2 regions of the Streptomyces sp. NPDC047085 genome follow, and region 2 is predicted to be linked to the other one. Evidence: predicted binding sites of a transcription regulator. Region 2 holds the regulator's gene; the other holds the start of a gene.
The links. The regulator HrcA, encoded in region 2, represses chaperone genes, less so after heat shock. The targets are predictions, from matches to a motif close to TTNGCACTCNGNNNNNCNGAGTGCNAA.
Positions count from the first base shown of each region.

Region 1: groES (co-chaperone GroES) is a predicted target of HrcA. The motif match lies at 4,268-4,294, and genes of this name have one in related genera.

Region 1 covers NZ_JBEYUW010000003.1:138,824-144,645, reverse strand. Annotated here, with positions in the region: gene ABZ865_RS11810 (MOSC domain-containing protein) at 1-268, shown strand, start outside; gene ABZ865_RS11805 (SDR family oxidoreductase) at 365-1,138, shown strand; gene ABZ865_RS11800 (ester cyclase) at 1,281-1,988, shown strand; gene groL (chaperonin GroEL) at 2,063-3,691, opposite strand; gene groES (co-chaperone GroES) at 3,813-4,121, opposite strand; gene ABZ865_RS11785 (polysaccharide deacetylase family protein) at 4,377-5,171, opposite strand; gene ABZ865_RS11780 (polysaccharide deacetylase family protein) at 5,441-5,822, opposite strand, start outside.
Region 2 covers NZ_JBEYUW010000001.1:422,207-428,028, reverse strand. Annotated here, with positions in the region: gene ABZ865_RS01665 (hypothetical protein) at 1-393, opposite strand, end outside; gene ABZ865_RS01660 (hypothetical protein) at 539-931, shown strand; gene ABZ865_RS01655 (VOC family protein) at 873-1,265, opposite strand; gene ABZ865_RS01650 (16S rRNA (uracil(1498)-N(3))-methyltransferase) at 1,282-2,022, opposite strand; gene ABZ865_RS01645 (nitronate monooxygenase) at 2,019-3,107, opposite strand; gene dnaJ (molecular chaperone DnaJ) at 3,322-4,458, opposite strand; gene hrcA (heat-inducible transcriptional repressor HrcA) at 4,459-5,475, opposite strand; gene ABZ865_RS01630 (MBL fold metallo-hydrolase) at 5,638-5,822, shown strand, end outside.

The DNA of each region.
Region 1 (5,822 bases), on a different contig from region 2:
CCATTTGGGCGAGCAGGGCTGGGTGCGCAGATTCACCCGGAAGGGCGCGCCGGGCGCCTACCTGAGGGTGATCGAACCGGGTGAGATCCAGGCGGGCGATCCGATCGAGATCGTGCGCCGGCCGGACCACGGGGTGACGGTCGAGATGCAGTTCCGCGCGGTCACCACCGAGCGGGAACTACTGCCGCGACTGCTCGCGGCGGCCGAGGCGCTGGACCCCGAGGCGCTGGCCGCGGCCCGAAAGTACGTGGCGGACCAGGTCCGCTGAGGGGACGTCACCAGCCCGTCACCTGCCCGTCGCGGGCCGCGGCCGGCCCGCCGCCGCGCGGCGGCCGCTGTCGGCGCGGGTCACTACCCTTGGGCCATGACAACGGCTCTGATTACGGGATCGACCGCGGGGATCGGTGCCGCGTTCGCGCGGCGGCTGGCGGCCGACGGGCATGACCTCGTCCTGGTGGCCCGGGACACCAAGCGGCTGCGCGAACAGGCGACCGAGCTGCACGACCGGCACGGCATCGAGGTGGAGGTGCTGACCGCCGACCTCGCCGAGGACAAGGGCATCGAGACGGTGGCCGACCGGCTCGGTGACCGGAGGAACCCGGTCGACCTGCTGGTCAACAACGCCGGTTTCGGCAACAAGGGCCGTTATCTCGACGTGCCCATGGCCGACGAGCTGAGGATGCTCAAGGTGCACTGCGAGGCGGTGCTGCGGCTGACCTCGGCGGCGTCCGAGGCGATGCGGGAGCGCGGGCGGGGCGGGGTGGTGAACGTGGCCTCGGTGGCGGCCTTCGTGCCCCGGGGCACGTACGGCGCCTCGAAGGCGTGGGTCGTGCAGTTCACCCAGGGCGCGGCGAAGGACCTCGCGGGCAGCGGGGTGCGGCTGATGGCGCTGTGCCCGGGCTTCGTGCGCACCGAGTTCCACCAGCGGGCCGGGATGGGCACGGACAACATCCCCGGCTGGATGTGGCTGGACGCCGACAAGCTGGTCGCCGCGGCCCTGGCCGACCTCGCGCGCGGCAGGACGCTGTCCATCCCGGACCCCCGGTACAAGGCGCTGATGGGACTGGTGAAGGTCACCCCGCGCGCGCTGCTGGGCGGGATCTCCTCCCGGACGGGACGCAGGTACGGGCCGCAGTAGGCGCACCTGCGGGCTGCGGTAGACGCACGTAGGGGCTGCGGTAGGCGCACGTACGGGCCGCGGTGGCGGACGGGTGACGCTCTCGTTCCGGTGCGAAAATGGACATGACGGAACCGGGCCAGGGGGGCCGGGAGGCGGCGTCATGACCTTCGTACAGCTCATCGAGTGCAAGACCAGCCGGTTGGACGAGATGAACCGGCTCATCGACGACTGGGTCGCGCAGACCAAGGGCCGGAGAACGGCGACGCACGCGTTGGTCGGCAGGGACCGCTCGGACGCGTCGCACATCGTGGAAGTGGTGGAGTTCCCGTCGTACGAGGAGGCGATGCGGAACTCGAACCTCCCGGAGACCGACAAGATCTTCCGGGAGATGGTCGCCCTGTGCGACGAGATGCCGACGTTCACGGACCTGGACGTCGTACGGGACGAGCGGCTGGCCGAGGCCACCGTGCGCAGGTTCTTCGAGACGCTGGCGACCGCCGGCGAGCTGCCCCCGCTCAACGACCTCCTGGACGAGGACATCCACAGCCACGACCCGGTGAACCCGCAGGACACCATCGGGATGGACAACGTCCGCAGCGAGTACGGGATGTGGCGCGCCGCCTTCGACTTCACGTTCACGGTCGACGACGTGCTCGCCCAGGGCGACCGGGCCTGCGCGCGGTGGACCTGGGACGCCACGCACAAGGGCGAGTTCCTGGGCATCGCGCCCACCGGCAAGCGGGTCAGCATGAGCGGACTGACCCTGTTCCGGTTCACGGACAGCGGCAAGATCGCCGAGACGTGGTGGCAGCACGACCAGCTCGGGCTGATGGGGCAGCTGGGTGCGCTGGACGCGCTGGAGCAGTAGACGTCGGAGTGGTGGACAGGGCGAAGGCCCGGCTCCCCTTGCGGGGTGCCGGGCCTTCGTCACGAACGGGAGGCTCAGTGGGCGTGGCCGTGACCGTGGCCGTGGCCCGCCTCGGCCGGCTCCTCTTCCTTCTTCTCGACGACCAGGGTCTCGGTCGTGAGCAGCAGGGAGGCGATGGAGGCGGCGTTCTCCAGGGCGGAGCGGGTGACCTTGACCGGGTCGATGACGCCCTGCTTGACCAGGTCGCCGTACTCGCCGGAGGCGGCGTTGTAGCCGTTGCCCTTCTCCAGCTCCGCCACCTTGGAGACGATGACGTAGCCCTCGAGGCCGGCGTTCTCGGCGATCCAGCGCAGCGGCTCGACGGCGGCGCGGCGGACGACCGCGACACCCGTGGCCTCGTCGCCGGACTTGCCGAGGTTGTCGTCCAGGACCTTGACGGCGTGGACCAGCGCGGAGCCACCACCGGAGACGATGCCCTCCTCGACCGCGGCGCGGGTCGCGGAGATGGCGTCCTCCAGACGGTGCTTCTTCTCCTTCAGCTCCACCTCGGTGGCGGCGCCGACCTTGATCACGCACACGCCGCCGGCCAGCTTCGCGAGTCGCTCCTGGAGCTTCTCGCGGTCCCAGTCGGAGTCCGTGTTCTCGATCTCGGCCTTGATCTGCGCGACGCGGCCGTGCACGTCCTCGGACTTGCCGGCACCGTCGACGATCGTGGTGTCGTCCTTGGTGACGGTCACGCGGCGGGCGGAGCCGAGCACGTCCAGGCCGACCTGGTCGAGCTTGAGGCCGACCTCCTCGGAGATGACCGTGCCGCCGGTGAGGATCGCCATGTCCTGCAGCATCGCCTTGCGGCGGTCGCCGAAGCCGGGGGCCTTCACCGCGACGGCGTTGAAGGTGCCGCGGATCTTGTTGACGACCAGGGTCGACAGGGCCTCGCCCTCGACGTCCTCGGCGATGATCAGCAGCGGCCGGGAGGCACCCGCCTGGATGACCTTCTCCAGCAGCGGCAGCAGGTCCTGGATGGACGAGATCTTGCCCTGGTTGATCAGGATGTACGGGTCGTCGAGGACGGCCTCCATACGCTCCTGGTCGGTCACGAAGTACGGCGACAGGTAGCCCTTGTCGAAGGCCATGCCCTCGGTGAAGTCCAGCTCCAGACCGAAGGTGTTGGACTCCTCGACGGTGATGACACCGTCCTTGCCGACCTTGTCCATCGCCTCGGCGATCAGCTCGCCGACCTGCTGGTCCTGGGCGGACAGCGCGGCGACGGCGGCGATGTCGGACTTCTCGTCGATCGGGCGGGCCGAGGCGAGAAGGTCGTCGGAGACGGCCTTGACGGCGGCGTCGATGCCCTTCTTCAGGGCGGCCGGGGAGGCGCCGGCGGCGACGTTCTTCAGGCCCTCGCGCACCAGCGCCTGCGCGAGCACGGTGGCGGTGGTGGTGCCGTCACCCGCGATGTCGTTGGTCTTGGTCGCCACCTCCTTCACCAGCTGGGCGCCGAGGTTCTCGTACGGGTCCTCGATCTCGACCTCACGGGCGATCGTGACACCGTCGTTGGTGATGGTGGGCGCGCCGAACTTCTTGTCGATGACGACGTTGCGGCCCTTGGGGCCGATCGTCACCTTCACCGTGTCGGCCAGCTTGTTGACGCCGCGCTCGAGGGCGCGACGGGCGTCCTCGTCGAACTTCAGGATCTTCGCCATGACAGCGGGAGCCCTCTCGAAATCTGTGGGTGAAAAAAGAACTGCGCCCCGGGCGCCCGGCTTCTTAGGTGGTCGCGGGGGCCAGGGGCGCAGCTGGAAGCAACTGGGTTGCTTGAGGTGACTACTTCTCGATGATCGCGAGGACGTCGCGAGCCGAGAGGACGAGGAACTCCTCGCCGTTGTACTTCACCTCGGTGCCGCCGTACTTGCTGTACAGGACGACGTCGCCGACCTTGACGTCGAGCGGCAGGCGCTCGCCGTTCTCGAAGCGGCCCGGGCCCACGGCGAGGACGGCGCCCTCCTGGGGCTTCTCCTTCGCGGTGTCCGGGATGACCAGGCCAGAAGCGGTGGTCTGCTCGGCGTCGAGCGGCTGGACCACGATGCGGTCCTCGAGCGGCTTGATGGCAACCTTGGAGCTGGTGGTCGTCACGATCCGACCTCCCCCTTCGGAGATCTCACGGGGTTAACTGTCTGAGGTGGCGACCAGGTGGATCCGTCGTCGCGGGTGCCGGACCTGCCCGTCGCTTTGTTGGCACTCTCATCTGCCGAGTGCCAGAGCCGAGACTATGACCGGGGTTAGCACTCGGTCAAGCGGAGTGCCAATTGCCCGCGGCGCGTCGGCCGGGTTGGGCTGCTCGGGTTGCCTGGGTGACGGGTGCCGGGCCGGCCGCTGCGACCCCGCCGGCTACAGGTAGTCCTCCAGCCGCCCCACCGTCAGGCCTCGCTTCTGCACCCGGTGCAGCAGGCGGAGGGTGCGGTCGCGGAGGGTGTGGGCGGTGGGGGTGTCGGGGCCGACGAGGACGACGTCGCCGGGGCGGAGGCGCTGCTCGCCCCGGGTGTAGGTGAGGCCGCGGGAGGTCATGGCGGCGCGCCAGAGGACGAGGGTCGAGACGCCGCAGTCGGCGGCGGCGCGCAGGGTGGTGCGGTCGTAGGCGCGGTGGGGTGGGCGCAGGAGGCGGGGGCGGGTGCCGAAGCGGGAGGTGAGGCGGTCCTGCTCGGCGCAGATCTCGGCGCGCTGGCCGGTGTAGGGCAGGCCGCGCAGGGTGGGGTGGTCGAGGGTGCGGTTCTCCGCGACGGCACCGGTCGCGTGCAGGCGGGCGTAGTGGCCGGCGGCGGTTGCGACGGCGCTCTCGGTGAGGAAGAGGCTGACCGGGAGGTGCAGGTCGCGGACCATGTCGACGAAGCGCGGGTCCTGGGCGGCGCCGTCGTCGTAGGTGAGGAAGACGACCTTGTCGGTGGTGTCGACGCGGTCCACGACCGGGGGCACGGAGGCGGACCCGGTGCGGGCCGACAGCAGGCGGACGGGGTGGCGGGGCGGGGCGGCGAGCGGGGCGGTGAGGCCCCAGCGGCGGTAGGCCTGGTCCGGGCTCGGGCCGGAGCGGTGGACGCGCTCGGCGGCCTTCTTGCCGAGGCGTTCGATGGGGTCGACGGACTGGGCGCAACCGGTGAGCAGCAGGACCGAGGCGAGTACGGCGGCCAGGCGCCTCCGGCGTGCCTTCCGGATCCCGCCGGGGTCGCGGGGGCCGGTGCGCACATCTGCGGCGTTGTCGGCGGCGGCCGCCGACGCTCCCCCGCGTTCCGCTTCGCTCACGCGGGCGGACCTCCACCGTCGGCTCCGTCTTCCGCCTCGCGGCTGCACGCACCGGACCCGGCTCGGGTCGGCCGGGAGGCTCGGCCGGCCGGAGCAGGCCTGATCCGCGAGACAGGCCCCGGTACGTGCCCGGCCGCGGGTGAGCCGCCCCGGGCGCCTCACAGGTAGTCCTCCAGGCGGGCCACGGCGTAGCCCTCGCGCGTGACCTTGTTCAGGAAGCGGCGCATGTCGTCGACCATCGTGCCGTCCCAGTCGTCCCGGCCGCGGAAGTGGGTGAGGACGATGTCGCCGGGGTGCAGCTCGCGGTCGTCCTCGCGGTACTCCCAGTGGTCGACGAAGACCTCCTCGTCCCAGATCGGCGCGTACTTGATGCCGCAGGCCTTGGCGGCGCGCAGGGTGTCGCCGTTGTAGTTGCCGTAGGGCGGCCGGAAGACGGTGGGCGCCTTGCCGAACTGCTTCTTCATGACGGCCTGCATGCCGCAGATCTCGTCCTTCTGCTCCTCGTAGGACAGGCCGGGCAGGTAGGGGTGGGTCATGGTG
Region 2 (5,822 bases):
CGGCCCGGGGGTGGCGTCGCAGTCGCCGAGCCCGCTGACGTGGAACACCCGGCGGCCGCCGACCGTGGCGGTCAGACTCCCGCGCACACAGGCGCCGTCGACGGCCTTGGTCACCTTCCCGGTGACGGTGATCTTCCGTCGGTCCTGGGTCTGTCCCTGGCAGTCGACGGAGACGACGATGGTCTCCTTCGGCGAGGGCGAACGGCCGGGTGTGTAGCCGTGGTTGCCGTTGTCGGCGGTGCAGCTGAGCCAACTGACGTCGACATGCCGCCGTTTCAGCTCGTCGGTCGCGGTCTTGTCGGTGGTGTACGCCACCGTCGCCGAGCCGAGCCCGCCCGGCTCGCAGGCCACCATCCCGCCCACGGCCACCATCGCCAGCCCCGCCACGGCCATCGCCCTCGCGGGTCGCGGCCGATACCGAATTCTTCTCAATACCCCCATGAACGGCAGAGTGCCACCGACACATGCGGGGCGGAAGGGCGCATACGGCCACTCACTCGTTCGAGTGCCGGTCCGGGTTCCGCCGTAGTCTGGGCCGATGGGCGGCGAAGACAGACTCAGGCGGCTGACCGTGCCGGACGGGACCCTGTACCGGTGGCGTGTGCGGCACCGGCACGGGGACGACGAGCCGTGCGAGGAGGTGCTGGCGCTGAACCGGGACGGGGTCCGGGTGCAGATCGTCTTCCGGGGCGGGCCCGGGCGGGTCGCCGGCAGCGCGCCCTACAGCCACTCGGGGCTGGTCTGCGACGAGCACGGACGCTGGGTCAACCTCCACGAGCCCGGTGTCGTACGGGCGTTCGTGGACGAGCTGCGCCGACGCGGGACCGAGGCCGGACAGGTGGACGGCTGGGAGCTGCTGCCCGCCGTCGTGGTCAGCCGCGCAGCAGCAGCCACTCCTGGAGTTCCACCAGATTGCCCTCCGGGTCCTTGAGGTGGGCCACGCGCATCCGGTCGGTCATGGGGGCCGGGCCGTGCAGCACGGTCGCGCCCCGGGAGGTGATCTCCGCGCAGTAGGCGTCGAGGTCGTCGACGCGCAGCACGACCAGGGAGCGGTGGCCGCAGGCGGTCTCGCCCAGTTCGTCGAGGACCTCGGCCATCATCGCCCGGTCCTGCAGCGCGATCCCGGCGGAGCCGGTGTGCGGGCTGAACTTCTCGTACGGGCCCTCGGTCGCCCCCGACTGCGGCTTGAGACCGAGGACCTCGGCGTAGAAGCGGTAGCAGGCGGGGAAGTCGGTGACGAGGAGGCGTACTTGGGCGAGTTCCATGGTGTTCCCCCAGGTGTCAGGACCAGCGGCCGGTGCGGCCCAGGAGAAGGGCCGCGGCGGCGGTGCCGGCGGTGGATGTGCGCAACACGGTAGGACCGAGCACGTACGGCCGCGCCCCCGCCTCCGCGAACAGCGCCAACTCCTCCGGGGAGACGCCCCCTTCGGGGCCGACGACCAGCACGATCTCGCCGTCCGCGGGGAGTTCGGCGGTGGCCAGCCGCTCCTCGCCGCTCTCGTGGAGCACGGCGGCGAAGTCGGCCTTGGCCAGAAGCGCGCCAACCTGCTTGGTCGTCGCCGCGTCCGCGACCTCGGGGAAGCGGACTCGGCGGGACTGCTTGCCGGCCTCGCGGGCGGTGGAGCGCCACTTGCCGAGCGCCTTGAGACCGCGGTCGCCCTTCCACTGGGTGATGCAGCGGGACGCCTGCCACGGCACGATCGCGTCGACGCCGACCTCGGTCATGGTCTCCACGGCGAGTTCGCCCCGGTCGCCCTTGGGGAGGGCCTGCACGACGGTGATGCGGGGCGTGGGCCACGGCTCCTCGTGGACGGACTCCAGGTCCGTCACCACCAGGCGGTCCTTGCCCTCGGCGGCCTTGACGACGCCCTCGGCCCAGCGTCCCCGCCCGTCGGTGAGGACGACGTCCTCGCCCGGCCGCAGCCGCTTCACGGAGACGGCGTGCCGGCCCTCGGGGCCGTCGAGCACGAACTCCGGCCCGATGCGGTCGAGTTGGTCCACGACGAAAACGGGCGCGGTCATCGCGCGTCACCTCCGGGCCATCTGACATCCGACAACGCTGTCCTGGCCGCGGCGAGTTCGGCCGCCAGCACCTCCACCAGTTCCCCGGCGGGCAGTTCGCGGGCCATCCGGTGGCCCTGCCCCGCGAACATCGCCATGCCCTGCGCGTCACCGGCCTTGGCGGCGGCCTTGCGCAGCGGGGAGGTCAGATGGTGGATCTCGGGGTAGGCGGCGGGGGCGTACGGGCCGTGCTCGCGCAGGAAGCGGTTGACCAGGGCGCGGGCCGGGCGTCCGGTGAAGGCGCGGGTCAACTCGGTGCGCGCGAACAGGGGGTTGGTCAGCGCCTGCTTGTGCTGGGGGTGGGCGCCGGACTCCGGGGCGGGCAGGAAGGCCGTGCCCAGCTGGGCGGCGCAGGCACCGGCGGCGAGGACGGCGGCGATCTGGCCGCCGCGCATGATGCCGCCCGCGGCGACGACGGGGATGGCCACCGTCTCCCGGATCTGCGCGATCAGCGACAGCAGTCCGATGCCGGCGCCGTCGTTCTCCGGGGTGTCCCGGTGGGTGCCCTGGTGGCCGCCGGCCTCCACGCCCTGCGCGATCACCGCGTCCGCGCCGGCCCGCTCCACCGCGAGGGCCTCCTCGGCGGTGGTGGCCGAGACCAGGGTGAGGGTGCCGGCCCGGCGCAGCGCCTCCAGCACCTCCCGGCTCGGCACGCCGAAGTGGAAGGAGACCACCGGCACCGGGTTGTCCAGCAGGACCGCGAGCTTGGCGTCGTACCCGTCGTCCCGGCCGCTGTCCGGATCGCCCAGCTCCGTCTCGTACCAGGCGGCCTCACCGGCCAGCTGCTGGGCGTACAGCTCGACCGCGCCGGACTCGGCATACTCCGGCTGCGGCACGAGGACGTTCACGCCGAAGGGGCGGCCGGTGAGCCCTCGCAGCTGCTTGATCTCCTGATACATGCCGTCGGCCGTCTTGTACCCGGCGGCGAGAAACCCCAGCCCACCGGCCTCGGACACGGCAGCGGCGAGCTGCGGCACGGAGACACCGCCCGCCATCGGGGCCTGCACGATCGGGTGGGGGAAGAGATCGGTCAGTGCGGAGGACATGACCGCATGTTGTCACGTCCCCCGAACAAGTCCGAATCCGGCCTTCCCATGGCATAGGCCATTGGCACAGGGGGTGCCGGGAGCGCTACGGGGCCGCTTTTTCAGCCGCTTTCCAGCCCACCGAGTCGGGTGGTGGGTGGGCCGGCCGGGGGTCCAGGGGGCGGAGCCCCCTGGCGGGGTCGAAGGGGCAGAGCCCCTTCTCCCCGGCTCCGGCTCAGCGACCGTTGAACGCGTCCTTCAGCCGTGAGAACAGCCCCTGCTGACCCGGCTGGAACTGACCCTGGGGCCGCTCCTCGCCGCGCAGCTTGGCCAGCTCCCGCAGCAGCCGCTCCTGCTCGGGGTCGAGCTTGGTCGGCGTCTGCACCTCGACGTGCACGATGAGGTCACCCCGGCCGCCGCCACGCAGATGCGTGACGCCCCGGTTGTGCAGCGGGATCGACTGGCCGGACTGGGTGCCGGGCCGGATGTCGACCTCCTCCATGCCGTCCAGCGTCTCCAGCGGCACCTTCGTGCCGAGGGCCGCCGCCGTCATCGGGATCGTGACCGTGCAGTGCAGGTCGTCGCCGCGCCGCTGGAAGACCGGGTGCGGCAGCTCGTGGATCTCGACGTACAGGTCACCGGCCGGACCGCCACCGGGGCCGACCTCGCCCTCGCCGGCGAGCTGGATCCGGGTGCCGTTGTCGACACCGGCCGGGATCTTGACGGTGAGGGTGCGACGCGACCGTACGCGCCCGTCGCCCGCGCACTCCGGGCACGGGTTCGGCACGACCGTGCCGAAGCCCTGGCACTGGGGGCAGGGGCGGGACGTCATGACCTGGCCCAGGAAGGACCGGGTGACCTGGGAGACCTCGCCACGGCCGCGGCACATGTCACACGTCTGGGCGGACGTGCCGGGAGCGGCGCCTTCACCGTTACAGGTGTTGCAGACGACCGCGGTGTCGACCTGGATGTCCTTGGTCGTCCCGAAGGCCGCCTCGTCCAGCTCGATCTCGATCCGGATCATCGCGTCCTGGCCGCGCCGGGTGCGCGAGCGCGGCCCGCGCTGCGACGCCGTACCGAAGAACGCGTCCATGATGTCGGAGAAGTTGCCGAAGCCACCGGCCCCGAAGCCGCCCGCCGCGCCGGCGCCGGCCTGCGAGAGCGGGTCGCCGCCGAGGTCGTAGACCTGCTTCTTCTGCGGGTCCGACAGCACCTCGTAAGCGGCGTTGATCTCCTTGAACCGCTCCTGGGTCTTCGGATCCGGGTTGACGTCCGGGTGCAGCTCGCGCGCGAGCCGCCGGAACGCCTTCTTGATCTCATCCTGCGACGCGTCGCGGCGCACGCCGAGAACGGCGTAGTAGTCCGTGGCCACTTACGACTCCGCCAGGATCTGTCCGACGTACCGTGCCACTGCGCGTACCGCTCCCATCGTTCCCGGGTAGTCCATGCGGGTCGGTCCGACCACGCCGAGCTTGGCAACCGCCTCGCCGCCCGAACCGTAGCCGACCGACACGACGGAGGTGGAGTTGAGTCCTTCGTGGGCGTTCTCGTGCCCGATGCGCACGGTCATGCCCGGATCCTTCGCCTCGCCGAGGAGTTTGAGGAGCACGACCTGCTCCTCCAGTGCCTCCAGGACGGGCCGGATCGTGAGGGGGAAGTCATGTCCGAAGCGGGTGAGATTGGCGGTGCCGCCGATCATCAGCCGCTCCTCGTTCTCCTCGACCAGTGTCTCCAACAGGGTGGAGAGCACCGCTGAGACCGTACCGCGATCCTCGGCCTCGAAGGCCTCGGTCAGGTCCTCGACCAGGTGCGGCACGTCGGAGAACCGGCGCCCCGCGACCCGGCTGTTCAGCCGGGCCCGCAGATCCGCCAGTGAGGTCTCGCCGAAGGGCGCCGGGCAGTCGATCATCCGCTGCTCGACCCGGCCGGTGTCCGTGATCAGCACGAGCATCACGCGCGCGGGGGCGAGCGAGAGCAGCTCCACGTGCCGCACGGTCGAGCGGGTCAGCGACGGGTACTGCACGACGGCGACCTGCCGGGTCAGCTGCGCGAGCAGCCGCACCGTGCGCGCCACGACGTCGTCGAGGTCGACGGCGCCCTCCAGGAAGTTCTGGATGGCCCGGCGCTCGGGCGCCGTCATCGGCTTCACCCCGGCGAGCTTGTCGACGAACAGCCGGTAGCCCTTGTCGGTGGGGATGCGCCCCGCGCTGGTGTGCGGCTGGGCGATGAACCCCTCGTCCTCCAGGGCGGCCATGTCGTTGCGCACGGTCGCCGGGGAGACGCCGAGGTTGTGCCGCTCGGTGAGCGCCTTGGAGCCCACCGGCTCCTCGGTGCCCACGTAGTCCTGGACGATGGCGCGCAGAACCTGCAGCCTGCGTTCACTCAGCATCCGCGCGCACCTCCATCGCGTCGTCCCCTTGGCCCTTCGGGTCATGGGCCTGGCACTCTGCGTGTGCGAGTGCCAGACTTCCCCGGCCCAGTGTACGGCCGTGGGGTACGCCCTGGGCAAGGTCGGTCCCGCTGCAACGGCTCGTGGAGCTAGCGTCGCGGTATGACGGTGACTTGGGAAGACCTGGGATGGGAGCGGCTGGCCGCGGGGGCCGGGCGGTGCCGGCTGCCCGGCTGGGACTGCACCGTGGGGCTGGTCCTGGGCGCGGGCACGGCGCTGTTGGTGGACGCCGGGTCGAGCCTCGCGGAGGGCGCGCGGCTGCGGGCGGCGGTGGAGCGGCTGGCCGG